Rhodopseudomonas boonkerdii: one gene and its partner. The protein of the gene in region 2 interacts with the protein of the main gene of each other region in a pairwise test. Links are inferred from orthologs where the notes say so. Each region holds a gene or a part of one and is shown on either strand. Other genes may lie near its edges.

The links.
Region 1: the proteins of ftsH (region 2) and hflK interact in binary tests that used the Escherichia coli proteins (3 or more experiments, as listed by UniProt). The link is inferred for Rhodopseudomonas boonkerdii from one-to-one orthologs.

Annotation. Positions count from the first base shown.
Region 1 is NZ_CP036537.1:1,927,806-1,942,454, reverse strand. The notes cover bases 6,775-9,604. They hold hflK (FtsH protease activity modulator HflK), read right to left. Parts: upstream 8,852-9,604; coding sequence 7,697-8,851; downstream 6,775-7,696. Other genes in these bases: E0H22_RS09025 (dihydrofolate reductase), read right to left, coding at 9,004-9,531; hflC (protease modulator HflC), read right to left, coding at 6,810-7,700. Also shown: ilvN (acetolactate synthase small subunit), read right to left, coding at 1-251; E0H22_RS09060 (acetolactate synthase 3 large subunit), read right to left, coding at 446-2,224; tRNA (adenosine(37)-N6)-dimethylallyltransferase MiaA, read right to left, coding at 2,734-3,660; phosphoserine phosphatase SerB, read left to right, coding at 3,664-4,566; E0H22_RS09045 (Do family serine endopeptidase), read right to left, coding at 4,730-6,256; E0H22_RS09040 (DUF2065 domain-containing protein), read right to left, coding at 6,457-6,657; E0H22_RS09020 (MetQ/NlpA family ABC transporter substrate-binding protein), read left to right, coding at 9,926-10,735; E0H22_RS09015 (LLM class flavin-dependent oxidoreductase), read right to left, coding at 10,803-11,873; E0H22_RS09010 (hypothetical protein), read right to left, coding at 11,940-12,131; E0H22_RS09005 (ABC transporter permease subunit), read left to right, coding at 12,248-13,114; E0H22_RS09000 (ABC transporter ATP-binding protein), read left to right, coding at 13,111-13,821; E0H22_RS08995 (NrtA/SsuA/CpmA family ABC transporter substrate-binding protein), read left to right, coding at 13,845-14,649.
Region 2 is NZ_CP036537.1:1,363,193-1,377,926, reverse strand. What follows is about bases 6,374-9,288. They hold ftsH (ATP-dependent zinc metalloprotease FtsH), read right to left. Parts: upstream 8,832-9,288; coding sequence 6,915-8,831; downstream 6,374-6,914. Other genes in these bases: tilS (tRNA lysidine(34) synthetase TilS), read right to left, coding at 9,028-9,288; E0H22_RS06385 (GntR family transcriptional regulator), read left to right, coding at 6,374-6,846. Also shown: E0H22_RS06400 (ribonucleoside-diphosphate reductase subunit alpha), read right to left, coding at 1-2,792; E0H22_RS06395 (glycosyltransferase family 87 protein), read right to left, coding at 3,178-4,425; E0H22_RS06390 (ABC transporter substrate-binding protein), read right to left, coding at 4,755-5,960; more of E0H22_RS06385, read left to right, coding at 6,163-6,373; more of tilS, read right to left, coding at 9,289-10,068; tol-pal system protein YbgF, read right to left, coding at 10,120-11,139; peptidoglycan-associated lipoprotein Pal, read right to left, coding at 11,306-11,803; E0H22_RS06360 (N-acyl amino acid synthase FeeM domain-containing protein), read right to left, coding at 12,094-12,828; E0H22_RS06355 (putative bifunctional diguanylate cyclase/phosphodiesterase), read right to left, coding at 12,996-14,734. UniProt on the Escherichia coli protein: Acts as a processive, ATP-dependent zinc metallopeptidase for both cytoplasmic and membrane proteins. Plays a role in the quality control of integral membrane proteins.

The DNA of each region.
Region 1 (14,649 bases), 560 kb from region 2 along the record:
CGATCGAGCTGATGCTTGATCTGCGTGATGACCATGGGCGTACCGGTGGTGACGATGGTGATGCGCGAGAGATGCTTCTGGCTCTCGGTCTCGGACACGGTGAGGCTTTCGATATTGTAGCCGCGGCCGGAGAACAGGCCGATGACACGCGCAAGCACGCCGGGCTCATTCGCGACCAGCACGGAGAGCGTGTGCGTCTCGTTGGGATCGTGACGCTCTTCGATGAAATAGGCGGAGGCAGGCTGTTCCATTGTCGTTTCCTGTCGAAGTCTTGGTCGGCTTTCGCCGGAATTTTGATCGTCGCCCCACACTCTCGCTGTCATCCCCGCGAAAGCGGGGATCCAGTAGACACCAGCAGCAGTGATAAACTGCACCGTCAATGTCTACTGGGTCGCCCGGTCAAGCCGGGCGATGACAATTGAGCATGAGGCTTGGCATCAGCTCGTCACACCAGCGCCTTGCCGCCGGCGAAGGCGGCAGCGGTGGCTTCGTCATTGGCTTCCAGCGGCAGCAGCATTTCGTTATGCGCCTTACCGGACGGGATCATCGGGAAACAGTTCTCCAGATTCGCCACGCGGCAATCGAACAGCACCGGCTTCCTCACCTTAATCATGTCCTGAATCGCACTGTCGAGATCGCTCGGCTTTGAACACTGCATGCCGACGCCGCCATAGGCTTCGGCGAGCTTGACGAAATCCGGCAGCGCTTCGGAGTACGAATGCGACAGACGGTTGCCATGCAGCAGCTGCTGCCACTGCCGCACCATGCCCATGTACTGGTTGTTGAGAATGAAGATCTTGATCGGCAGTTCGTACTGAACCGCGGTCGAGAATTCCTGCATGGTCATCTGCACCGAGGCGTCGCCGGCGATGTCGATCACCAGCGCATCGGGATGCGCCACCTGCACACCCATCGCCGCCGGCAGGCCGTAGCCCATGGTGCCGAGACCGCCGGACGTCATCCAGCGATGCGGCTCCTCGAAGCCGAAGAACTGCGCCGCCCACATCTGATGCTGGCCGACTTCGGTGGTGATGTAGGTATCGCGGCCGCGCGTCAGCTCGAACAGACGCTGGATCGCATGCTGCGGCATGATGACATCGTTGTTCTTCTTGAAGGCCAGCGAATTGCGCGCGCGCCATTTGGCGATTGTCTGCCACCAGTCCTTCGTATCCGGCTTCTTCGCCTCGGCCTTGAACACCTGGAGGATGTCGCCCAGCACATTGCCGCAATCGCCGATGATCGGGACGTCGACACGGATGTTCTTGTTGATCGAGGACGGGTCGATATCGATGTGAATTTTCTTCGAGTTCGGCGAGAACGCATCGGTACGGCCGGTGATGCGGTCGTCGAAACGCGCGCCGACGCACAGCATGACATCGCAATCATGCATCGCCATGTTGGCTTCGTAGGTGCCGTGCATGCCCAGCATGCCCAGCCAGTTCGGACCGGAGGCCGGATAGGCGCCGAGGCCCATCAGCGTGGAGGTGATGGGGAAGCCGGTCACCTCGACCAGCTCGCGCAGCAGTTTGGTTGCCGCAGGTCCCGAATTGATCACGCCGCCGCCGGAATAGATGACGGGTTTCTTGGCATTGGCCAGCAGCGAGACGGCCTTGCGGATCGCATGGGCATCACCCTTCAGGCGCGGCGCATAGGAAACGTGAACATCCGACTTGCGCGGTGGATGATAGGTGCCGGTGGCGAACTGCACGTCCTTCGGAACGTCGACGACGACAGGGCCGGGACGGCCGGTGGTGGCGACATAGAAGGCCTCATGCAGCACCTTGGCGAGATCGTTCACGTCGCGTACCAGCCAGTTGTGCTTTGTGCAGGGCCGCGTGATGCCGACGGTGTCGCATTCCTGGAACGCGTCATTGCCGATCAGATGCGTCGGCACCTGCCCCGTGATGCAGACCAGCGGGATCGAATCCATCAGCGCATCGGCCAGCGGGGTGACCATGTTGGTGGCGCCGGGACCGGAGGTGACCAGAACGACGCCCGGCAGGCCGGTGGAGCGCGCATAGCCCTCCGCGGCATGGCCGGCGCCCTGCTCGTGGCGGACCAGGATGTGCTGGACGTCGTCCTGCTGGAAGATCTCGTCATAGATCGGCAGCACGGCGCCGCCGGGATAGCCGAAAATGTGCTTCACACCGTGATCCGCGAGCGCGCGCACGATCATGGCGGCGCCGGTCATCTGGTTGGGATCGTGGGGCTTTGCGTCACTCATGGTCGGCTCCGGATGCGCCCTTGGCGCTGTGGTCTTGTTGGTCGTCGTGGTCATTCAAGCGAAGAACTGCAGGCAATAAAAAAGGGCCCGCCTGGGACCCCTGTGCGCACCGCTCGGATCGTGGGTAGCCATCAGCTACCCCCGGCGATGCGCCAGGGTACCACGATAATAAGAAGGCTTGTAATTTTATTGCGCATGACTTGGTCGTATGATCTCGAAACTTGCGCGGACCATAGCGGGCAAAAACGGGAAGTCAAGGCTGCCAGCCAGATCACACGTGAGATCAAAGGCTAGCTGGGTCGGAGACGTTCGGCGAGAGGAAAGATTGGCGGGGCTGATATGCGGAGGCATACGGCTACTCCGCCCTTCTCGCCTGAACGCAATTGCGTTCAGGCTGGGGTGAGGAGGCCTAGTGGCGCGATTGCGACGCTGAGAGCGCCTTCTCGAACCATGAGCTCGCGGACTCCAGCGCTTCCGGCCATCCTTCGAGACGCGCGTAAGTGCGCTCCTCAGGATGAGGATGGGGTTTGTAGTTTAGCCTTGGCCTCCACCGGCGTCATCCATTCAAACTCCGGGAGCTGGTGCCGGAACCAGGTGAACTGCCGCTTGGCATAGTGTCGCGTATCGGCCTGCCCTGTCGCACAAGCCTCCTCGCGCGAAATCTCGCCACGCAGATATTTGATCAATGCCGGCACGCCATGCGCTTTCATTGCCGGCAGTAATGGATCCAGCCTGCGGGCGGCGAGTGCTTCGGCTTCATCCAGCGCGCCCTCGTCAAGCATGCGCACAAAGCGCGCATCGATGCGGGCATAGAGGTCGTCGCGATCTGGTGCGAGGAAAACGGCAGTCACGCCATCCGGCGGCAACAACGGCGGCAGCGCGTTATTGTGCCAGTCGGTCAACGCGCGACCGGTGGCCTCGATCACTTCCAGCGCCCGCGCGATGCGGGTGCGGTCACGCACATTTAGTTTTGCGGCGGAGACGGGATCGCGCGCGGCCAGCTCCGCATGCAGTGCCTCCGGGCCGTTGCGCCCGAGCCGGGCGCGGACGTCGTCGCGAATGGTATCGGGGATCGGCGGCACAGCGGAAAGTCCGCGGGTCAGCGCTTTGAAGTAGAGCCCGGAGCCGCCGATGAAGATCGGCAGCTTGCCGGCCGCGCTCACCTCGTTCAGCACATCACGCGCCGCATCGACCCAGGCCCCGGCAGAAAAGTTCACCGCCGCATCCACGGTGCCATAGAGACGATGTGGAGCCGTGGCCTCCTCTTCCGGGGTCGGCCGCGCGGTCAGCACGCGCAGATCGCGGTAGACCTGCATGCTGTCGGTATTGATGACCACACCGTCCCGCGCGCGCGCCACCGCCAGCGCCAGCGCCGACTTGCCGCTGGCGGTCGGCCCTGCGATAAGCAGCGCTCTGTTATCCGGCCTGGAACTCACGTCATGTCTCTCGTCGCTACCCTGATCTGCAACCCCGCCGATCCCGCTCTCGATAGCACGGTGCTCGACGGTCTGCGCGCGACCCTGCCAGGCGATACCACGATCCACTGGCTGGACGACGGCGTCGCCGCCGACATCCTGTTCGCTCCCGAGAACAATAGCACCACCGACCAGATCATCTTCGCCGACCGTCTGCGCGCCGCGCGCGGCGACATGCCGATCGACGTGGTGGTGCAGCCTGTGCTCGATCGACGCAAGAAGCTTTTTCTGGCCGACATGGATTCCACCATGATCGGCCAGGAATGCATCGACGAGCTGGCGGATTTCGCCGGCCTCAAGGCCCATGTGGCCGCGATCACCGAACGCGCCATGCGCGGTGAGATCGAGTTCGAGCCGGCGCTGCGCGAGCGCGTGGCGCTGCTGAAGGATCTGCCGGTCGGCGTGGTGGATGAGGTATTGACCGAGCGCATTACGCTAACGCCGGGCGGCAGCGCACTCGTGCAGACCATGCGTGCCAATGGCGCCTATACCTGCCTTGTCTCCGGCGGCTTCACTTTGTTCACCGCCAAGGTTGCGGAACTGGTCGGCTTTCAGGAGAACCGCGCCAACGAACTGCATGTACAGGACGGCAAGCTGACCGGCACTGTTGCCGAGCCGATTCTCGGCAAGGCCGCCAAACTCGCGACGCTGCAGGAATTGCGCGAGAGCTTCGATCTCGACAATCTCGATACGCTGGCCGTCGGCGACGGCGCCAACGATCTGGCGATGATCCAGGATGCGGGTCTCGGCGTCGCCTATCACGCCAAGCCGGCCGTGGCTGCAGCCGCACATGGGCGGATCGACTTTGGCGATCTCACCGCGCTGCTCTATGCGCAGGGATATCGGCGCGGCGAGTTTGTGAGCTAGCACACTCGTCATTCCGGGGACGGACCGACGCCACCGGCGGCGGGACGGAGCCCGGAATCCCGATGTGCCAATCACCTGCGGCAGTCCCGACGGAGAGTGCCTGTCTCACATCGAGGTTCCGGTTCGCTCGCGCTATGCGCGAGCGCCCCGGAACGACAGTGCTTTACTGCACGCTCAGCGCAACAAACCGCAGCTCGCCTTCGCCGTTCGAGACCAGCAGCAACACCGACTTCTTGCCGTCCTTCTTCACGGCATCGATGCGCTTCTTGACATCGGCAGCATTGGTCACCGCCTCCTGCGCGACCTCGACAATGACGTCGCCGGCCGAGAGGCGCTTGTCGGCGGCATCAGAACCGCTGTCGACGCCGGTGACAACAACGCCCTTCACGCTGTCCTTGATCTTGTACTTCGTGCGCAGCTCCTTGCTGAGCCCGGTCAGATCGAGGCCGAGCGCCTTCTGCGTCGCCGGCTTCTCCGCTTCCGGCGCCGCTTTCAGCGAGGCCTGCACCGGCTTGTCGTCCTCCAGGCGGCCAAGGGTGACCTTCCTGGTCTCCTCCTTGCCCTTGCGGATGATCAATACGTCCACGGCCTTGCCGACCGGACTGGCGGCGACGGCGCGCGAGAGGTCCTTCGGCTCCTTGACGTCCTTGCCGTCGAACTTCACCACCACGTCGCCCGTCTCCAGACCGGCCGGCTTGGCCGGGCCTTTCTCGTCGATGCCGGCGATCAGCGCGCCGCGGGCGGGCTTGATATTGAGGCTTTCGGCGATCTCGTCGGTGACCGGCTGGATGCGAACGCCGAGCCAGCCGCGACGCACTTCCTTGTATTCGCGGAGCTGATCGATCACGCCAGCCACCGTCTTTGACGGCACCGCGAAACCGAGACCGATGGAACCGCCGGTCGGCGAGATGATCAGCGTGTTGACGCCCACCACCTCGCCATCGAGATTGAACAGCGGGCCACCCGAATTGCCGCGATTGATCGAGGCGTCGGTCTGGATGTAGCTGTCGTAAGGACCGTTATTGATGTCGCGGTTACGCGCCGAGACGATGCCCGCGGTGACGCTGCCGCCGAGTGAGAACGGATTGCCGATGGCAATTACCCATTCGCCGAGACGCAGCTTGTCGCTGTCGCCGAACTTCACGGCCGTCACCGGCTTCACCGGGGTGAATTTCAGCAGCGCGAGATCGGTCTTCTTGTCGACACCGACGAGCTCGGCCTTGATCTTGGTGCCGTCGTTCTGGATCACCGTAATCTCGTCGGCGCCGTCGATGACGTGATTGTTGGTGACCACGAGGCCCGAGGTGTCGATGATGAATCCCGAGCCGAGCGAATTGGTCTTGCGCGGCTGCAGGCCGCCGCCCTTCTCGCCGCCGCCGCGGCCACCGCGATTCTTGAAGAAGTCCTCGAAGAATTCCTCGAAGGGCGAGCCCGGTGGCAGTTGCGGCATCGCACCGCGATTGCCGCCCTCGCCGCCATTCTTCGCCTCCACAGTCGAGGTGGTGGAAATGTTGACCACCGAGTCGATCACTTTTTCGGCGACATCGGCAATGCCGTCGGGGCCCCGGGCCAACGCTGGCGGCGCGGAGATGCCGACCAGCGCACCGACCGCGATTGCCGCGATCAGCGGACGCAAGCCGAAATTGCGCACGCGGCGCTGTGAAAGGGGTGCGAGAGTCGCGATGGGCATAGGTGTAACGTCTCCTGACGAGAGTCGGCGATTTGCGCGCAGAGTGCGCCCGAACCACACGATTGCGCAAGCCTCGCGGAACCTTGGGGCAACGGTCGCGACGCTCCCATTTGAGCGTCAGATTGCGGCGGAATGCAGATAGACCCGTTCGCGATCGTCTTGATCGCGCTGCGCTTTTGGACAGACAGCGCGGGACGCGTCTAGCGCCGCACGAACCAGATCAGGATCAGCCCCCCCACCGCGGAGATGATGCCAGCCAGCCGCAGTACGCTGTCGGGAGAGGCCAGCGCGCTCTTCATGGCACGTCGCATCCAGCCGGGAAAACCGAGAAACAGAATGCCTTCGAACACGAGCAGTATCCCCAAACCGATGAGGAAGTCGGTCAACGCTATGGACCCCACCGGTATCAACTCCCGAACTTTCGCACCCTGACGTTTCTTGGCGCAGTCTTCTGAAAAGCAAATGAGGCGCATCGTGTGACGATGCGCCTCATCCTTAGATCAGACTTGCCGCGAACGCAAAACGTACAGGCCGTTTGCGCCGCCGCGCGTCGTTATGGTCGTGCCGGGGCCGGCTTGCCGGTCGGATTGGCGAAGAAGCGGAAGAATTCCGAATCCGGCCGCAGCAGGTAACGGGTATCGTTCTGCTTCAACCCGTTCTCATAGGCCGTCATCGAGCGGTAGAACGCGAAGAAGTCGGCGTCCTTGCCATAGGCCTCCGCGAACAGACGGTTACGCTCGCCGTCGCCGTCACCGCGAATCTGTTCGGCCTGCGAGTTCGCGTCCGCGATGATGACCGTCGCCTCACGGTCCGCCTTGGAGCGGATCTCCTGAGCCTTCTGGCCGCCCTGTGCGCGGAACTCGGCCGCCTCACGCTGACGTTCGGTCTGCATGCGCTGATAGACCGCTTGGCTGTTCGCCTCCGGCAGATCGGCGCGACGGATGCGGACGTCGATGACCTGGATGCCATAACCGTCGGCCTCGCGGTCGAGCTGGTCGCGAATCTTGTTCATCAGACCTTCGCGGTCGTCACGGACGATCTGGATGAAGTTGACCTCGCCTAGCACACGGCGCATGGCGGCGTTGAGCAGCGTGGTCAGCTGGATGTTGGCAGCCTGAATGGTGCCGATGCTCTGATAGAAGCGCAGTGCGTTCTTGATGCGATAGCGCGCGAATGCATCCACCACGAGACGACGCTGGTCGTTGGCGATGACTTCCTGCGCGGGATTCTCGAGATCGAGAATGCGCTTGTCGATGGTGATCACGCTGTCGACGAACGGCACCTTGAAGTTCAGGCCGGGCTCGGTGACCACACGCACGGGTTCACCGAGGCGAACCACGAGGGCCTGCTCGGTCTGGCGCACCGTGTAGAGCGAGCCGAAACCGACGATGACCAGCACCAACAGCACGATCAGCGCAACGATACCTGAGATACCGGATTTCATCGGTTGCCCCCACTCTGCTGAGGCTGACCAGATGTCGCCGGTGGCTGACGTCGCGGCGTCAGTTCGTTCAAGGGAAGATAAGGCACGACGCCTTGCGAAGCGCCGGCGCCCGAGCCGGAATCGTTGATCAGCTTCTCGGCGCCGTGGAGAATCTTCTCCATGGTTTCGAGGTACAGACGTTCACGGGTCACGTCCGGCGCCTTCTTGTATTCTTCATAGACCTTCAGAAAGCGCGCGCTCTGGCCCTTGGCCTCGGCGATCGCCTGTTCGCGATAACCTTCGGCGACCTGCAGGATCTGCGCGGCACGGCCGCGTGCGTCCGGTACGACGCGGTTGGTATAGGTCTGCGCTTCGTTCTGCAGTCGCTGGGCGTCGGCCTGCGCCGCCTGCACGTCGCGGAACGCATCGATGACCTGAGCGGGCGGATCGACCTTCTGCAGCTGCACCTGCTGGACTAGGACGCCGGCGCCGTAACCGTCGAGCGTCTTCTGCATCAGTTCCTGCACCTGCGTCTCGGTGGTGGTGCGTGCGCCGGTGAGAATCGGCTGGATGTTGGCACGGCCGACCACTTCACGCATCACACTCTCGGCGACCGCCTTCACGGTGCCTTCCGGGTTCTGGATGTTGAACAGGAAGTTGCCCACGCCATCCGGCTTGATACGCCAGAGCACGGTGAAATCGACATCGACGATGTTCTCGTCGCCGGTGAGCATCAGACTCTCTTCCGGCACGTCGCGCACGGTGCGACCACGGCGACCGGTGTCTTCGAGGATCGACATGCCGACCGACAGCGTCGACACGCGCAGCGCCTTCGGCAGCAACACGGTCTCGATCGGATAAGGCAGATGATAGTTCAGACCTGGCTGCACGGTGCGCACATGTTTGCCGAAGCGCAGCACGACGCCGAGCTCTTCGGACTGCACGCGGAAGAAGCCGGACAGTCCCCAGATCGCACCCGCGATGACGAGGACCAGGAAGATGCCCATACCGCTGATGAAGCCACCCGGCAGCATCGATTGCAGCCGGTCCTGCCCCTTGCGCAGAAGATCCTCAAGATCGGGCGGCCTCGGTCCGGACGACTGCGGACCCGATCCCCAGGGTCCTTTCGGGCCGGGCCCCCATGGGCCACCGCCTTGATTCTTCCACGGCATTCAAACTCTCCTCTGCGCGGCCGGAGTGCCCGGTCTCGCCACGTTTGCATGGCTTTATAGGGGACGGACCCTGCTCTTACAACGCGGGGCGCCTGACCGTTGCAGCTAAGCGTAACGCTCTGTTTTTCAATGTTAACGGGCGAAAAACGAGGTCAGTTCGAAGGCCGCCGGCAATATGTCACATAGGAGAAATCGACACTGTCCTCGCCCTTGGCGGGATGCCTGACGCGGCCGGTTTCTTCCCACACAGCGCGATCCACCGGCGGTATGGTGGTATCGCCGACGGGATGCGCATGAACCTCGGTGACCTCGAGGCGATCTGCATGGGGCATCCACTGCGCGTAAATCTCCGCGCCGCCGACAATGGCGATCTCTGGCGCCGAACGGCGCAATGCATCGCCAACGGCGATGGCGCGCGCGTCGGCCAGGGATGTCACGACAACGGCGCCGTCCGCCGTGTAATGGGCATTGCGCGTGATCACGATATTGGTGCGGCCAGGCAACGGGCGGCGCGGGAATGACTCGAAGGTCTTACGGCCCATGACGATGGGCTTGCCCATCGTCAGCGCCTTGAAGCGCTGCATATCCGACTTCAACCGCCACGGGATGGTGTTGCCATTGCCGATCACCCCATTTTCGGCGACGGCATAGACGAGCACGATGTCTGGCAAGATCTTCATGGTCAAACCGCGACCCCAGCCTTGAGCAACGCGCAAGATGCGACGCTGGACGGTTTTCCGGTCAGGAGTTCCACCGCTATCTTCACTCTCATCAACGGGATTCCATAGAAGCCACCAACAGCGTCCGAAAGCCACCGACCTTAGTCATATCTGATTCCGGGGCGAACGAACGACGCCGATACAATGAGTCTGCCTCTCGGAATGAAGGGAGCGACGCAACGAAAGTTGCGAATGCTCCATTCGGCGATCCGCACCCGTCTTTCTTCCTCCAAAGCCTCAACTAAACGAAAGTCGATTTCATTGACGCCCGAGGCGCCAATCATGGATCATTTTGAAGTGGAGCAGCGCCAGCCTGCTCCTTGATTTTGCTGAAACACATCCGGACCTGATCTTCATGACCATCGCATCACGCTTTCTCGGCATTGCCCTCTCGGCGATCGTTCTCTCTTTGCCTGCTATTCACGCTCACGCGGCTGACAAGCCGCTGAAAATCGGCGTCTCCGCCGGCCCCTATGGCGACATCCTGCGCGAAGCTGCCCGCCTTTCGGAGAAAGAGGGCCTGAAGGCCGAAATCATCGAGTTCACCGACTGGAACCAGCCCAATGCGGCGCTCCAGGCCGGCGACATCGACCTCAACAATTTCCAGCATCGCTTCTATCTCGCCAACCAATCGAAAGCCCGCGGCTACAAGCTCGCCGCGCTCGATGAGTCGATCCTGGTCCCCGCCGGCATCTTCTCGAAGAAGTACAAGAAAGCCACCGAAATCCCCGATGGGGCCAAGATCGCCATCCCGAACGATCCGACGAATGCCGCGCGCGCACTCCTGCTGTTCGAGAAGGCCGGCCTCCTCAAACTGAAGCCCAACACCGGCCTGTCCGCAACCATTCTCGACGTGGCGGAGAATCCGAAGAAGCTACAAATCGTCGAAATCGACGCCGCACAACTGCCCCGGTCGCTCGATGACGTCGCCGCGGCGTTCGTTTCGTCGAACTATGCCTATCTGGCTGGCCTCGCTCTCAACACGGCGCTTGTTGCCGAGACCGAAGTGGCCGAAGCAAAGCCCTACTTCACGCTGATCTTTGCCGCGCGCGACGATCGCAAGGACGAAGCGGCCCTCAAGAAGTTCATCGCAATCTACCGTTCGCAGCCGGTGAAGGACTTCATTATTGCCAAGTTCAATGGCTCAATCCTGCCAGCCTGGTAAACTTCCCGGCAGCATGGACGCAAAAGCCCGCGCTTCCGGCGCGGGCTTTCTGTTGAGGAACGTCGACTCATCCCCGCGCTGCTTTAAGAAAGCGCGTTTCTCTCACGCGCGGAAACACCTGCTCAGCGAAGCGCTGCATTTCGGCCTCGAACGGCTGAAATTGCAGCATGAAGAGCTCGATCCCAGCCGCGTGAAACTCGCGGATGCGCGCGGCAACCGTATCGTAGCTCCCCACCAGACCGGCGGCAGTTCCGCCATTGGTACCGACGCGCGGTGTCTTCTGCATGGTCTGCATCATCACCACCTTCGGATCGGTGTTGGCACGCTGAATGGCCTTCATCGGCGCATCCTGCGCCGCCAGCGCCAACAGGCGCTGATGCGCCTGCTCCGCCTCCGCGTCAGTTTCCCGTGCGATAACAAAGGCGGAAAGCCCGAAACGCAGCGGCACCCCAGCGCGCGGCCGGGATGCCACATCGGCGATGAGCGTCGCTACGTCGCTCAAGGGCTGTCCGTTGATAAACCAGACATCGCCATGCGCCGCCACCAGATCGCGCGCGGGCTCGGACTCGCCACCCACATAGATGGCAGGCCGCGCGCGATACAGATCCTTCGGGCGCAGGGCGTAATCACGGATATCGAAGTTGTTGCCGTGATGGGTCAATCGCTCTCCGCTGGTCAGCCGCGAGACGATCGAAATCCATTCCTTGCCATAGGCGTAGCGATCGTCGTGCTCGGCGAAGCCGATACCTGCCTTTTCAAGTTCTGGCTTGTTCCAGGCATTCACGAGATTCACGGCTAAGCGCCCGCGGCTGATATTCTCGATCTGCAAAGCCATCTTCGCCAGCACAACTGGGTGAAACAAGTATGGCTTGATGGCTGCGATGATCTCGATACGGCTCGTCAGCGCCGCAAGAGCCGCCGCGGAACTCCATGTCTCGAGCTGATCGAGATCTTCCTGATGTGGATTAATGGTGTGCTGGGCGATCAGGACGGAATCGTAACCCAACGCCTCGGCCTGCAGCACCAACGCGCGATTGCGCTCCCATGAAGCGTCATACGGCTCTTCGGGATCGCGATGTGCTGCGCGTGGGCCATGCACAGGAGACCAGACTCCAAATCGAAGAGGTGCGCTGCTCATTGTTTGCCTCATGCACAGAGATCACTGAGGTTATAAGACGACCATCCGAAGCCAATGCAAGCTGGGTCATGCGACCAGGCCCTGCGGCGGCGAAATGGCGCAGACCGGAAATGGAAATTTTTTCTGAGAATGTGCTGACGAACTGAAAGAATAATCCTCATCGACGCGCAACGGCACGATCTCGATCGAGAACGTCAGTGTCATTTTCCAAAACAACGACGACCGCAGGATCATTGGCCTCAGAACGAGCGCTTCCACGTATCAAACCTAACGAATAACGCGTGGAGAACGATTTCACTGCAGAAACCGCAGACGCCATACTTGTCGTTGCTCTACATTCGCGTCCACTTCGAAACAGAGCGACGGACGCCAGAGTGAGCAACGCCGACTACGCCATCCAGCAACAATACAGCGCGTCGGCCGGCGCAGCACCGAAACGTACGATCTCGGCGTTTCCACAAATCAGATTCAAGCCCAACCTGGTCTTACTTTCATGGATTGCGCCTTTCCTGCTCATTGTCGTGTGGGAAGCGCTGGCGCAAGCGGGCTGGCTGTCGCCTCAGGTTCTGCCTGCTCCGTCCAAAGTGCTCCGCACTGCGTGGAAATTGACGCTGTCCGGCGCGCTGCTCGCCGACCTCGGTGTCAGCCTGCTACGCGCCGGTACCGGCTTTATCGTCGGCGGCAGCGTCGGCTTCATTCTCGGCACCCTTGTCGGGTTCTCGCGGATTGCCGAAGCTCTGATCGACCGCAGCGTTCAGATGATCCGCGCGATTCCCTTCCTCGCAGTTGTGCCGCTCGTCATCGTCTGGTTCGGCGTCGGTGAAGGGCAGAAGGTCTTTCTTGTCTCTCTCGGCGTTGCTTTTCCGATCTACATCAACACCACGCTCGGCATCCGTCAGATCGATCCGAAACTGCTCGAGCTTGGCCGCGTGCAGGGACTTTCCACCTGGCAAATGATCCGGCGCATCATCCTGCCCGGCGCGCTGCCTTCGATCCTGACCGGCGTCCGCTACTCTCTTGCGACCGCGTGGCTGGCTCTGGTCGTCGCTGAAACGGTTGGCGCCCAGTCCGGCCTTGGTTTTCTCGCCATGGACGCCCGCGAGTTCCTGCGGACCGACGTGATCGTGCTCACCATCGTGATCTATGCACTGATCGGCGTCGCCGCCGACTCCATCGCCCGCCTGCTCGAGCGCAGCCTGCTGGCCTGGCATCCCAACTACGGCAAAAGCGAACGCGCATGAGCATCCCGGAAACAATCGCCGAAGCCGCCGTCACCGTCAGCGCACTGACCCGCACATACGGCGCCCGCACCGTCATCGACCGCCTCGATCTTCGCATTGGTCGCGGCGAGTTCGTCGCCCTGCTCGGTGAAAGCGGCTGCGGCAAGACGACATTGCTGCGCGCCCTCGCCGGCCTCGACCCAATCCAGGGTGGCCATATCGATGCGCCCGGACGCCCTGCCGTGGTGTTTCAGGAGCATCGCCTGCTGCCGTGGGACACGCTCTGGCAGAATGTCTCGCTCGGGCTGCGTGGCCCCGATCCGCGCAAACGTGCCGCTGCGGCACTTGTCGAGGTCGGCCTCGGAGATCGCCTCGACGATTGGCCGCGCAACCTGTCGGGCGGGCAGGCGCAACGAGTCGCGCTGGCCCGTGCGCTGGTGCAGGAACCCCGGCTTCTGCTGCTCGACGAACCCTTTGCGGCGCTCGATGCCCTGACCCGTATTCGCATGCACGTGCTGGTTAAGGAACTCGTCGCTCGCCACCGGCCCGGAGTCCTGCTTGTCACCCACGACGTCGACGAGGCGATCGCGCTGGCCGATCGCATTCTGGTTATGCGCCACGGAACCATCGCTGCCGAGCACCGAACGCCGGTCCACGGCGGTCCCGCCGCCACGCGCGACCAGCTGCTGCGCGAACTCGGCGTCGCCAGCGATCTTCAAGTTGCCTGACATCAACCCGGGAAAGCTCATTCATGTCAAAACGTCTCTTTACGCCGTCACGCCGCGACCTGCTCAGCGGGGCGATGGCGGGTCTCAGCGCCTATGCCGGCATTCATTTCACCGGCAGCGATGATGCCATCGCCGATACTGGCCGGAAGACCGACAAGGTCCGGCTGACCTGGGGTTATCATGGGCTCACTTTGATCGCGAAAGAGCGCGGCGAGTTCGAAAAGGAACTGGCGAAGGACAACATCAAGGTCGAGTGGCTTGGCCCGTTCCCGAACCATGCGCCAACATTGCAGGCTGTCACCGGCGACAGCGCGGATTTCGGCTTCGGCGGCAGCACGACGCCGGCATTGGCCGCGATCATCGCCGGCTCGCCGCTGGTCTTCACACAATTCGTCCTGTACGAGCCGCGCACCACGGCGATTATCGCCAAGGACGATTCCGGCATCAACAAGGTCGAGGATCTGGTCGGCAAGTCAGTTGCCGTCAACCGCTCCGGCCTTGGCGAGTTCCTGCTGATCGCAGCTCTGGAGAAGCACAAGGTTGATCGATCGAAGGTCAAGTTCGTGTATCTGAACCCGCCCGACGCGGCGCCTGCCCTCGCCTCGGGCAAAGTCGATGCGTGGTCGATGTGGTCACCCGGCGTCGATATCGCACGGCTGGACTACAAGGCACACGACGTCTTCCTCGAAGGGCGCGACCTGCCGTTCCAGATCGACTTCTCCTCATATGTGACGTCACGCAAATTTGCCAAGGACAATCCGGCTCTCGTGCGTGCACTGAACGCCGCCTATGAGAAGGAAGCGCAATGGGTCAATCAGAACACCCGCG
Region 2 (14,734 bases):
GCGGACACAGCGTTCAGCTTGCCGTCGGTGCCCTTGAGCGTCGACTTCTCCACATGGGTCGCGCTGCGCGAGCGCAGATAGTAGGTCGTCTTCAGGCCCTTGATCCAAGCCATGCGATAGAGCTGATCCAGCTTCTTGCCCGACGGACTGGCGATGTAGAGATTGAGCGACTGCGCCTGATCGATCCACTTCTGGCGACGCGCCGCGGCCTCGATCAGCCACGCACTGTCGATCTCGAACGAGGTCGCATAGAGCGCCTTGAGATCGCCCGGCACCCGGTCGATGGATCCGACGCTGCCGTCGAAATATTTCAGGTCCGAGACCATCACCTCGTCCCACAGCCCGCGCTTCTTGAGATCGCGCACCAGGAACGCGTTCACCACCGTGAAGTCGCCCGACATGTTCGATTTCACATAGAGGTTCTGATAGGCGGGCTCGATCGACTGCGCGACGCCGCAAATATTGGAGATCGTCGCCGTCGGCGCGATCGCCATCACGTTTGAATTGCGCATGCCGATCGCCTTCACGCGTTCGCGCAGGCTGCTCCAGTCGAGCGTGGATGAACGATCCATATCGAGGCCACCGCGTGCTTCGGCCACCAGCTCGATCGAGTCGATCGGCAGAATGCCACGACTCCACAGCGAGCCGTCGAAGGATGGATAGCGACCGCGCTCGGCAGCGAGATCCACCGATGCCGAAATCGCATGATAGGCGATCGCCTCCATGCTGGTATCGGCGAACTGCACCGCGGCATCGGACGCCATTGCGAGGCCGAGCGTATGCAGCGCGTCCTGATGGCCCATCAAGCCGAGACCGACCGGGCGATGCTTGAGGTTGGAGCGGCGCGCTTCCGGGATAGTGTAGAAATTGATGTCGATGACATTGTCGAGCATGCGCATCGCCGTCGTCACCGTGCGTTGCAGGCGCGCATGATCGATGCCTTCCGCAGTGACGTGATGCAGCAGATTGACAGAGCCGAGATTGCAGACGGCAACTTCCTCGTCCGATGTGTTCAGCGTGATCTCGGTGCAGAGATTCGACGAGTGGATGACACCCGCATGCTGCTGCGGCGAACGCAGGTTGCAGGGATCCTTGAATGTGATCCAGGGATGGCCGGTCTCGAAAAGCATGGTGAGCATGCGCCGCCACAGATCGGTGGCCCGCACCGTCTTGAACACGCGCATCTCGCCGCGCGCGGCCTTGGCTTCGTAGGCTGCGTAGCATTCGGCAAACGGCTTGCCGTAGAGATCGTGCAGGTCCGGCGTTTCGTCCGGCGAAAACAGTGTCCAGTCGCCATCCTGCTCGACGCGCTGCATGAACAGGTCGGGCACCCAGTTGGCGGTGTTCATGTCGTGGGTGCGGCGGCGATCGTCGCCGGTGTTTTTGCGCAGATCGAGGAACTCCTCGATGTCGATGTGCCAGGTTTCGAGATAGGCGCAGACTGCGCCCTTGCGCTTGCCGCCCTGATTGACGGCGATAGCCGTGTCGTTGGCGACCTTCAGGAAGGGCACCACACCCTGGCTTTCGCCATTGGTGCCCTTGATGTGCGCGCCGAGACCGCGCACGCGGGTCCAGTCGTTGCCAAGGCCGCCGGAATATTTCGCCAGCAGCGCATTGTCCTTCACCGACTTGAAGATGCCATCGAGATCGTCGGCGACAGTGGTGAGAAAGCAGGACGACAGCTGCGGGCGCAGCGTGCCGGAATTGAACAGCGTCGGCGTAGATGCCATGAAATCGAAGGATGAGAGCAGATTATAGAACTCGATCGCGCGCGCTTCGCGGTCGATCTCGCGCAGCGCAAGGCCCATGGCGACACGCATGAAGAAAGCCTGCGGCAGTTCGATGCGATGGCCCTGTACATGCAGGAAATAGCGATCGTAGAGCGTTTGCAGCCCGAGAAACTGGAACTGAAGATCGCGCTCCGGCTTCAGCGCCGCGGCAATCTTCTTGAGATCGAAGCGCGCGAGTTCAGGATCGAGCAGCTCGGCTTCGATGCCGACCTTCACATAGGCGCCGAAATATTCGGCATAACGCGTGCTCATATCGGCTTGCGAGGCCGAGCTCCGCACGCCATGCACATAAGACAGCACTTCGGTGCGCAGCTTGTCGAGCAGCAGACGCGCGCTCACATAGGTGTAGTTCGGCTCCTGCTCAACCAGAGTGCGCGCAGCCATAATGCCGGCCAACGCAAGCTCGTCGAGCGTGATGCCGTCGTACAGATTGCGCTTGGTTTCCTCGAGCACCGGCGCCGGATCGACACCGTCGAGGCCGCTACAGGCTTCGTTCACGATCAGCGCAATACGCGCCGCGTCCAGCAGCACGCGGCTGCCGTCGGCGAGCGTAACGTGAAGCGCAGGCATGTTCGGTACCGGGACGGACTGCACAGCTGTCTCCTCCGCCCGGCGGCGGGCGCGCTCCTCGCGGTACAGCACATAGGCACGCGCGACCTTGTGATGCTCGCTCCGCATCAGTGCGAGTTCGACCTGGTCCTGCACATCTTCGATATGGAAGGTGCGGCCCTCACCGATCCTGCGCGTCAGCGCGGCCACGACTTCGCCGGTGAGTTGCTCCACCGCTTCATGGACACGGCGCGACGCCGCCGCCGTGTTGCCCTCGACGGCGAGGAAAGCCTTGGTCATCGCCACCGAAATCTTGCCCGCATCGAAGGGCGAGACAGTGCCGTTGCGGCGGATGATCTGCATCGCCGGCTCGCGCGCGGGGACGATATTGGATTCGGCAGACAAAGAAGCGAGCACGACCGGATCGTGGCCGTTGGAGAGAGCGTGGGACATGGAAGGCATCGGCAGGACCCCGTGAGATGCATGTAGCTGTGGGGGCTGGGGCCGATGGTGCGTGCATCATGCCAGGCGAACGCGCGGCAAAGCCTGCAAGCGACCGCTGGGACACCCCGCCCATGGACGTTTCTGGTGTCACGGCAGGTCTCCTGGCTCGCAGGTCACGGCTTGCTTCGGTCTTCCCGGGGCAAAAGCCCCAGTGACGCGGTCGAAACAAACTCTCTGCTTACAGTTGCGGGGGCAGCGCCGGCCTTGCTCCCATTGGAACGCACCAGCTTCCCTCTTAGCCACCAAGTCTTGCGACAGGATGGACCGTAACGCCTACATTTGGTGTGAGCCGCCATGACGTGTCAAGCCGCCAAGGGCGTCGTACACGAAGAAATCAGCCGGGACCGCCAGTGCCGTGGGCAACCCCGGACGATTCGAAGGGTCTCGCATCCCCGGATCCGGCTCGATACGAATTGCCAATGCGGGCGGCGATCAAGCAGCCGACCAGGAGCGACGCCCCCAGTCCGGTCGGTGCCGCGCCCAAGAACTGATAAGCGACAAGCAGGACGATCGCGAGGCCAAGCACCGGCAATTCGTGGCGGAGAAAGCCCTCCGACAAGCCCACCCGGACGATGAAGCCGATGGCGATGGCGAGCACCATCACGTCGTAGAGAAACAGATAGGGCGTCGCCAGCACCGCGCCGACGGCCAGGGCTGCCGCCTTCCATTCATAACGTTCATTGCTGCGCCAAAGCCGGATCAGCGACACCGCGACGGCGGCGACGAGCATCCAGTGCAGCGTCCATGCCAGCGTTTCGCTGCCGTCGAAATAGCGCACCAATGCGAACAAGCTCTGCATCTTGCCCCATGGCGCGCGTCCCTCGACAAGAAAGGCCTGTGAGAACATCGGCATCCATTTGAAGAAGGCCTGCCAGCTCTCGGTGCCGAAGGCGAGCCATGACAGGAGAACCAGCGCAATGGTGGTGACGGCGGCAGGGACGAAAACACGCCACTGCGCGGCAGCGATCAACACCAGCGGAAACAACACGCCGTACTGCGGCTTGTAGCTGAGCAGGCCGAGGCAGATGCCGGCAAGGACCGGCCGCGTCGGCAGCAGCACCAGCATGCCACCGATCAGCGCCGCAGTGAGAAAACCGTTCTGTCCGACCAGCACATTGGTGAAGACGACAGGGAATCCGAGCGCGAGCAACAGCCCGAACGGACGACCGACGATCGCGCGCATGGCGACGAGATAGGGAATGGCGCTGACACACGCCCATCCGATGAAGGCGACGGGATATGACAGCTTCGCGAGTATTGCCGCAATGAACAGGAAGGGCGGCGGATAGTGCCAGGCAAAATTGCCGGGATAGGTCCGGCCAAGCACGGCGACCTGGATCTTCTTCTGAATGTCCCAGTCATAGGCCCAGGCCGGATGACCTTCGAGCGCCAGCCGGCCTGCGGACCAGACATTCACGAAGTCGGTTGGCGAGCCAAGCCCGTTGTCTTCGAAGATCCAGCCGCGCCCGTAATAGAGCGGGAAGAAGACGATCTGCAGGATCGCGAGAACCGCGCACATCGTCACCAGCGCCGGCGGAACCTGTCCGCGGCCGGGAGGCGTCAGATGCAACGGCGTCGTCATGAGGTCCCCGCGACGGGTGAAATACGCAGGCGACAGTGCCGGTGGAAGTTTGAGGAAGGTTTAAGTGAACCGCATTACCCGGAAACGAAAAACGCGGCCTTTTGACCGCATTTCGTAGTTCGGTGAGGCGAGCGTTACGGCTGCGGCTCGCGTCCGGATCGGAATCTGGACGCGAGCGCGACTTGCCGAGGAGCGGCACTGCAGACCTACGCAGACCCGACAGCTCCAACACCGAATCGCGGTTCAGCCTTCTGCCGTTCAGTAATTTTCAACAGCCACTGGGCATGCCGTACTTCGGCGAAGTGACGTCAAGCTTTGCAGCCTCTGTGCTAGTTTCCGGACTGCAGCTCTCCAAAACGCTCCCACTGCTTGCCGGTAAAGCGCATGAACTGCATCTGCTCGACCGGCAGATGATCGACCGGGCTGGTGTTGATCTTGATGCCGGGCAGCAACATCGATAGCTCGAGATTCTTGATATTGAACGCCTGCTTGAGAATGTTCTCAGTACTCAGATCATCACCGCATGCCCTCAGCACGTGTTCAAGCGCCATGCCGTTGTTGAAGCCGTTGACAAAATTCTGATCGCGGACATCGCCGTCCGGCATATACTTGGCCATGAAAGCCCGCCATTCCTGCGCACCCGGATCGTCTTTCCAGGCCGGATCCATTGGATCCTTGACATAGGCCGATGAGATAATGCCGATCCCGGCATCGAGGCCGGCTGGCTCCATCACTGTCGAAATCCAGACCGAGACGTTGGTGAGAAACGTGAGCGGCTTCCAGCTGATCTCATGAGCTTTTCGGATTGCCTGCGCGGCGAATTTCGGCGTCGCGGCGATGATAAGCGTATCGGCACCGGACGCCTTGAGTTTAACAATCTGCGAGTCAATCGTCGGATCTGTAATCTCATAGGTCGCGGCTGTTACCCGCTGATCGTACTTGTCACCGAGTACATCCTTGAGACCGGCGAGATAATCGCGGCCAAAGTCGTCATTCTGCGAGAGGATAGCGAACTTCGCTTCGGGATTTTTCATCAGCGCGTAGCGCGCATATAGCCGCGCCTCGTAACGGAATGGCGCCATCACTCCCATTGTCGCTTGAGGATATTGTGCAATGTCGCCGAACTTCGACGCGCCGGAGGCTATGAATAGTTGCGGGATCTTCTTGCCCTGCAGATATTTGGCAATCGCGGTGTTGTGCGCGGTACCCATGGTGGAGAAGATCAGCGCGACTTCGTCGTTTTCCACCAGTCGCCGCGTTTGCTCCACCGTCTTCGGCGGTACGTAGCTATCGTCGAGTGATATCAGGTTGACCTTGCGGCCGTTGATGCCGCCGCGGTCGTTGACCATCTTGAAATAAGCAACTTCGCCCTTGCCCAAGACACCGAAAGCAGAGACCGGACCGCTATAAGGCATGGTCTGGCCAATCCTGATTTCAGTTGCTGTCACCCCGGGATAATTCTGCGCGAAACAAGGCGTCGCAACAGTGACAATGGCCGCGAACGCGAAGATTTTGGATCCGAACTTCAGTCGCATGTGATGTCCCCTCCGGTTCTTTTGATGACGCCGCGTTGAGCGGTCTGGATCAGCCAAGCCTCCTTGTTGGAAGTCTTGCGCAGGCGATCCGGCAGCAATCTTAAGGCTGCCCACCAACTTGGCAACATAAAATATATTTTTCTTAGAAAGTAGATTTTATAGACGCTCTCGCTTACGATTCCAAACGCTTCGGGAGCCTTTCATGTCCACCAGCGCCACTCATACGATTTACGAACGGTTGCGCTCCGATCTGCTGACAGGCCGGCGGCGACCGGACGAGCGGCTCAAAATAAATGAACTTGGCCTCGCCTTTCAGGTCAGCATCGGTGCCGTCCGCGAGGCCTTGTCGCGACTGACGTCAGAAGGCCTCGTCATTGCCGAGCCACAACGCGGCTTTCGCGTTGCGCCAGTCTCTCTGGCCGACCTCCGGGATCTGACGATGGTGCGCACTGAGATTGAGGTACGATGTCTGCGGCGCGCCATCGCATGCGGTGACGCCGCCTGGGAGGCGGCCATCATCGCCAGCCATCATCGGCTTGTTCGCACCGAACTGCATCCGAAGGACGGACGACCTGGTTTCAGCGATGGCTGGCTCGCTGCTCATGCTGATTTTCACAGGATGCTGACCAGCGCCTGCGACAGTCCATGGTCGCTCAAGTTGCGCGAGATGCTGTTCACGCAAAGCGAGCGCTACCGCGATCTGGCACTGATAGCTGACAAAGGGGAACGCGACGTGCAGCGCGAGCACCGCGAACTCATGGAAGCCGTGCTGGCCCGTGACGTCGATCTGGCCATCACGCGCATAACTGCTCATCTCGCGCTAACGACTAAAAGCATCGAAACGGCATTTCACAGGCAGCCGGCAAACGATTCCGGACACCGCTGAATCGCTGCAATAAAAAACCGCCTCGGAGTGAAACCGAGGCGGTGTTATTCTTCAAACAGACTTGTCGGTTACGCCTGCGGCTGCGGCTCCATGCCCGAATCCGGGCGTGGGCGCGGCTTGCCTGCGGGCGGCACGGCGGAGGTGCGCGGACCGGTCGGCTCCAACACCGACTCGCGGTTCGGCTTCTTGCCTTCAAGCAGATCCTTGATCTCGTCGCCGCTCAGGGTCTCGTATTCGAGCAGCCCCTTGGACAGGGTTTCGAGATCGTCGCGCTTTTCGGTGAGGATACGGGTGGCTTCCTTGTAGCCATCCTCGACGAGGCGGCGCACTTCCTGATCGATCTTCTGCGCCGTCGCTTCGGAGACGTTCTGCTGGCGATTGACCTGCATGCCGAGGAAGACCTCGTCATTGTTCTCGCCATAGGAGACCGTGCCGAGCTCTTCCGAGAGGCCCCATCGGGTCACCATCATACGCGCCAGACGGGTGGCCTGGTCGATATCCGACGATGCACCGGAGGTGACCTTGTTACGACCGAAGATCAACTCCTCGGCAACGCGGCCGCCCATCATGATGGCGAGGCGCGACGTCATCTGCTCCAGTGACATCGACATCTTGTCGCGCTCAGGCAGCTGCATGACCATACCCAGCGCACGGCCGCGCGGAATGATCGTCGCCTTGTGGATCGGATCGGTGGCGGGGACGTTGAGGCCGACGATGGCATGGCCGCCTTCGTGATAGGCCGTCAGCATCTTCTCTTCCTCGGACATCACCAGCGACTTGCGCTCGGCGCCCATCATGACCTTGTCCTTGGCCTCTTCGAACTCGGCCTGGGTCACCATCCGCTTGTTGCGACGCGCGGCAGTCAGCGCGGCTTCGTTGACAAGGTTCATCAGGTCCGCGCCGGAGAAGCCAGGCGTGCCACGGGCGATGGTCTTGAGGTTGATATCCGGCGCCAGCGGCACCTTGCGGACATGGACCTTGAGGATCTGTTCGCGACCGACGACGTCCGGGTTGGGCACCACGACCTGACGGTCGAAACGGCCCGGACGCAGCAGCGCGGGGTCGAGCACGTCCGGACGGTTGGTGGCGGCGATCAGGATTACGCCCTCATTGGCCTCGAAGCCGTCCATCTCCACCAGCAACTGGTTGAGGGTCTGCTCGCGCTCGTCATTGCCGCCGCCGAGACCGGCGCCACGATGACGACCGACCGCATCGATTTCATCGATGAAGATGATGCAAGGCGCGTTCTTCTTAGCCTGCTCGAACATGTCGCGCACGCGGCTGGCGCCAACACCGACGAACATTTCGACGAAGTCCGAACCCGAAATGGTGAAGAACGGCACATTGGCTTCGCCCGCGACCGCGCGCGCGATCAGCGTCTTGCCGGTGCCGGGAGGGCCGACCAGCAGCACACCGCGCGGAATGCGTCCGCCGAGACGCTGGAACTTGCCGGGATCGCGGAGGAATTCGACGATCTCCTGCAAATCCTGCTTGGCTTCGTCGACACCTGCCACGTCCTCGAAGGTCACGCGGCCATGCGCCTCGGTGAGCATCTTGGCGCGCGACTTGCCAAATCCCATCGCCTTACCGGCGCCGCCCTGCATCTGACGTGACAGGAATATCCAGACGCCGATCAACGCAATGAACGGCAGCCACGAGACGAGCAGTGAGACGAACCACGGCACGTTGTCACCCGGCGCCTTCGCGGTGATCGAGACCTTGGCGTCATACAGGCGCTTGATGAGCGTCGGATCGCTCGGCGCGTAGGTGTGGAAAGTCGAACCGTTAGTATAGGTGCCGTTGATCTCCGGCCCCTGAATGACGACGTCGCGCACCCGGTTCTGATCGATATCGGTCAGGAGCTGCGAGAACGGAATGTCCTGCGAGGCGGCGCGCTGACCCGGATTCTGGAAGAGCGTGAACAGCGCCAGCAGCAACAATACGATAATGACCCAGAGGGCGAAATTGCGCAGGTTCGCGTTCATCGATCTTCCTTCGTCACCGCTGAAATCCGCGGCTCTCTTCCCTTGATTCGCCACAAGGCGATCACCCTGGGTCAGTCGGTTGCAATTTAAGTGCGACCGGGGCCGCTGCCAAGGGAACTGGGACGGACTATTTAGCGCATCTAGGCGCTTTTCCGGTTCAAATGATGGCGGTGCACGGCCTCTTTTCGGGAGGTGGTTAAGGCCTTTTCCGTGCAATGGAGCGACGAAGCGGCGCCGGTGTGATCTTCAGCCGGTTGCGGGTTAGCGAAATGACGGCACCAGCGAGGGTCTGCTTCAGCAGAATACCGTTTCCGCCCGGCCGCATTGCTTGTTCCATCGCCAGAGACAGGCTTTCGACCTTGCCGAGCTCGGTGGGCCCTTCGTGGCCGATCGCATTGATCATCCGCAGCAGGAGCCGGACACGAATTTCCTCGGCCAGCCCCATGAAGGCCACAGTATCGATCGCCTCGGGCGAACGACCGGGATTGCGAAGGGCAAGGAAGCGCTCTGCGCCGTCCACCATCAGTTCGAGCGCAGCATCCGCCCGCGCCATTCGCGCGGCGAGGCGTGTCAGGGTATGTGGACCCAGCCCTTCGGCAGCCAGACCCGGCATCAGGGCGCGCAACCGCGGGCGGGTGAAATGCGGGTCCGTATTGGTGGGATCGACGGCATAGGCGATCCCGGCCTTATCGAGCGTCGCGATCAGCGCCGCCTTGGACACCCGCAGAAGCGGGCGGACAATCTGGATACCGTCGCGCTCGGTTTCCACGCTCATGGCGCCGAGACCTGCCAGACCGCTCCCGCGCGCCATCCGCATCAGAACCGTCTCGGCCTGATCGTCCCGCGTATGCGCGGTCATCACATGGACCGCACCGACTTTGCGCGCAGCATGGGCGAGCAAAGCGTAGCGCGCATCGCGTGCCGCGGCGGCAAGCCCCGCTTTCGGCTTATCGCCAGTCCAGCGCATGGTTTTGTGCGGCAGATCGAGCGAGGCTGCGAGGCGCTTTACATCACGAGCTTCACGCGCAGCCTCCGGCCGTAATCCGTGATCGATCGTCACGACCGTCAGGCCAGGACCACGCTTCAGGCTGCGCCGCCAGCGCGCGGCGAGCCACATCAAGGCGATCGAATCCGGCCCACCCGAGACGGCCAGGATCAGCACCGGTGCAGACGCCCAGCGGGCGAAAAGCTGTTTCGCCTGCTGGGCAGAAATCGGAAGATGATCGTCATCGGCCATGCGCGTTCAGAACCAGGTGTCGGTCCGGCTCCACGTGCCGGGCGGCTCAGCCTAACACTTGTTGCGCTTCTGCTCGCGGTCCACCCCCTGCTTCACGCCGGTCGAGGCGCGCGGATATTTGCGGGCCACTTCGCCGAAGGCAGCGCAAGCGGCTTCCTTTTCTTTCAGCGCAGCAAGCGACTGGCCGAGACGCAACAGCGCATCCGGCGCCTTGGCGGAGGTGTCGTATTTGCTCGTCACCCCCAGAAATGCGGAGGCTGCCTCGCGATACTTCTGGCGCTGGAAATAGCTTTCGCCGAGCCAATATTGTGAATCGGCGATCATCGGATCGTTGGGATACTTCTGGCTGAAATTACGCATGGTCTCTTCGGCCAGCGCATAGTCGCGACGTTGCATATAGCCGATGCCGAGATCGAACTCGTCCTTCGGCGTCGCGCCCGGTGGCAGCGTGGTCAGCGCCGGAGCGCCGCTCTGACCGAGCGGCAGTGGCTCGCCCCCTTCGCGTCCGCCCGGTGCGCCGGCCGGGGCATTCGCCTGCATCGGCAGTTGACCACCGCCAAGCGCGCGCGGCACGCCTGGCGCATTCGGATTGGCGTTGGGGTCAAAAGCATCGTTACGACGGCCACTACGCGGCGCTGGCGCCGGATCCTGAATGACAGGCACAGGAGCTCCGCTACCTTGCTGGTTATATCCGGGCTGAGGGGCCGGTGCCTGATTGTAACCGCCCGGCGGAGCCTGCAACGGGACCGGCTGCTGCGCCGGGGCAGCAGCAGCGCTCGAACGGACACCGCCAGCCGGCGGCGCGCTTCCACCGGCCTGCAGCTGGCGCAACTGATCCTCGAGCTGGCGGTTGCGATATTGCAGCTCCTCGTTCTGGCCGGTCAGCTTGCGAAGCTGGTTCTCGAGCTGCTCGATCCGCATTTCCGGATCAACGCCGCCGTCCTGCTGGCCATAAGTCTGTGGCTGCTGTTGTTGCTGCTGGCCCCAGAATTGCGCCGACACCGGCGACGCCGTGACAAGCATGGAACCGAAAAGCGCTGCGCCGGCGAGCGACTTGAATCTGAATGACATCTTGGCCTGAGCGATGACTGAAACGCGCCTCATTGGCGCTAAAAACGATGAGTGCCGCACTACGCCGGAATTGTGACTACAAACCGCGACAAAGCCGACTGCAGACACAAAAAACGGCGCCTGCCCGGTCAGGCAGACGCCGCCATTTTTATCACATCGAGGGGCTTTACGCTCCCGCGTTCAACACGGTCACCGCACGGCGGTTCTGCGACCAGCACGAGATGTCGTTACAGACCGCGACCGGACGTTCCTTACCGTAGGAGATCGTGCGCATGCGGCTCGGATCGATCCCGCGCGAGGCGAGATAGCTGCGCACCGACTGGGCGCGGCGAGCACCGAGGGCGATATTGTATTCGCGGGTACCGCGCTCGTCCGCATGGCCTTCGATAGTGAAGGAATAGCGGTTGTACTGCTGCAGCCACTGGGCCTGCTTGTCGAGCGTGGCCATGGCCTGCGGCGACAGCTCGGTCTGATCGCTTTCGAAGAACACGCGATCGCCCACGTTGACCACAAAATCCTGCTGGCTGCCAGGAGCGGCAGCACCTGCCATCGCACCATCCGCGCCACCGAGGCCATTCTTGTTCGCGCAGGCGCCCATCGTCAGCGCCACAGCCAGCACGGCAGCCAGTTTCAATCCCTGGAGGATACGCATCTGCTGAATCATTCCGGAGCCTCCACGCTCACGCTTTAACCAACTGTCACCTAAAGCAACTGTCTTGGGTCTACAGGGCGTTGGTTAAGCGAACGTTCCGTCAACCTTGATGGGATGTTGCCAAAACCGATCAAAAGCCACAGGCCGCCGAAAAGCAACGGCATGGTTAATGCTTATGAAATATGGCGCGATGGTGAAGCGCTGCGTGGGAGAGCCCGATTTTTAGCGGGAATCCACCAAAAACGGCCGCATATCCCTGTTGCTACCGTTCAGAAGTCGAAGGCCGGTCCCGTAACCGACGCTTATGGCTGCTGCGCCGCCTGTGGCAACCGGAACTCAGGCAAATGCAGATCGGGCGCCAGCGGTTCGCTCTTGCGTTCGAACAGTGCCCGGCGTTCGAACTGGCTGGAACGGAAATACGGGTAGCGCTCGAAGATCTTTTCGCGAACGACATTGAAATCCGCCGCCATCAGACAAAGCGGCTTCAGCAGCGTCGGATAGGGGCGTGGCTCGCACAGCGGCGTCTGCAGGAACACGCGGCGATAGAAGGCACGATGCTCGGCGCGAACGGTCGCCGTGCCGATATCCGCATTGAAATAGGCACAGGCGACATAACCAAGGCGAACCGTCAGATAAGGCAGTTCGGGAAACTTGGTGCGATTGGTCGGGTCGGCAACAAAGCGGTTGGGATCGACGATGGTTTTGCCCGCCTCGATCTGCGGACGGAGCAGATCGCCGAAAGCGTCCACTGCCGGAGTATCGGGATGGTCCGGGGAACCGACGCTGATCCGCAGCGAGCTCGCCAGCTCGCCGTCCATATAGATGCCGAAGATCCAGGAATTCGGCATATCGTCGAAGCGATCATGGAGCCGACGCTCAACGCGCGGTTCGATCGCTCCTTCGTGAAGATAGGCACGATAGCGGAGGCCGTAGATCGCCTCCTTCTCGGTCTCAGTCTCGGCGAGGCGGTAATCGACCCTGTCCAGAATGTCTTGATGGCGTGCAGAGATACCCGTCACTTGATCGGCCGCAGCCATCATTCCATCTCCACGCGCACAAAACGCCATCAGTATGTGAGTAAGGCGAAAGTTAAAGCTTTCTTAAAAGTTGTCAAAGGTTCTGCAGCATCTTGGTTAAGCTTTTATCAAACGATGATGAATGAAATGAATCGCGACAGTTTTGTTGAAGTGCCGCGGAAGGTGATTCAGGCCGAGGTGCGGGCCGTTTCCACATCGCGTTCCACACGGCGGCCATGCGAGGCCTCAAGCAGCTGGCGGATGCGTGCGGCCGGTACGGGGCGGCTGAACAGATAACCCTGGGCTTCTGTGATCGTGCCATCGGCACTGATCAGTTCGAGCTGCTCGTTGGTCTCGATGCCCTCCACCACCACCGACATGCCGAGATCCGCACTGAGACGGGCGACACCGCGCAGCAGGGTCAACGGGCGCTGCGTATCGATCCCCTCGAGGAACGAACGGTCGATCTTCACCTTCTGCAGCGGGAAGTTATGCAGATAGCTGAGGCTGGAATAACCGGTGCCGAAATCGTCGAGCGAAATTCGGCAACCGGCGGCATGGAGCTGCGCCAGCGCATCGTGTGTCCACTGCGTATTTCGCAACAGTGAAGACTCGGTGATTTCGATCTCGAGGCGATGCGCCGGCAGCCCCGATACTTCCAGCGCATAGCGAACCTCGCTCAACACGTCGCGCTGATGGAATTGCTGGGACGAAAAGTTCACGGCGACGCTGACGGCTTCCGGCCACTTCATGCACTCGATACAAGCCTTGCGCAGAATCCAGCGGCCGAGGTCGACGATCAAGCCCATGTCTTCCGCGATCGGGATGATATCGGCGGGCGAAACGGTGCCGCGAACCGGATGATTCCAGCGCAACAACGCTTCACAGGTCGAGACGCGGCCGGACTTTAGATTGACCAGCGGCTGATAGTAGATTTCGAACTCCTCGTTCGCGAGCGCCTTGCGCAAATCGAGTTCGAGCACGCGACGCGCCTCGACCGTCTGGGCCATCTCGTCTCGGAAGAAACAGAAGGTGCCGCGGCCGGACGCCTTGGCACGGTAAAGCGCCATATCGGCGTTCTTGAGGAGATGATCGGCGCTGACACCAGGCTCGGTCAGGGCGATGCCGACGCTGGCGCCGATCTCGACCTGATGATTGTCGATCTCGTAGCGCTCGCTCAGATGTTCGACGATGCGACGCGCCAGATCGGCGGCATCGTGATTGGCCTTGATACCGCGCTGGAAGACGACGAACTCGTCACCGCCGAAGCGTGCAACGAAATCGTCGGCCCGCAGCATTGCGCGCAAACGGTCAGCCACCATGCAGAGCAGCTGATCGCCGCAGGGATGCCCGAGCGTATCGTTGACCTGCTTGAACTGATCGAGATCGACAAACAGCAATGCCGACATCGTCGAGCCGTCACCGACCCTGAGCATGCGGCCGATTTCGTTGCGGAAACTCATCCGATTCGGCAGGCCGGTCAACTCGTCGAAGCGCGCCATATGACTGATGCGTGCTTCAGAATTGCGGCGCTCGGTGATGTCCTCAAGCAATACAACGGTCCCACCGCCGGACATCGGCTGGAACTTCCACAACAGCGCACGCTCCAAATCATGCGCATGGTCGATGGTGGTGATCTCTGCGGCTTTCGAGCTTTCGATCTCCGCAACGATGGTCATCCCGCTCGCCGCCGACACGCTGCCGGCGTTGACGCATAGGGAGACGAGATCGCGCATGCGGATGCCGCTGCGAACGGCGAGATTGCCGGTGATCTCCATCATCTCGGCGAAACGGTTGTTAAGCACGGCCAGCCGACCGTCCGCTCCAAACATGCATAGCCCGTTCGGCATGTTGTTCAGCGCCGTATCGAACTGACCGGCAATCGAGCCGACCCGCTCCGTCGCCAGCAACGCCTTCACATAGACGT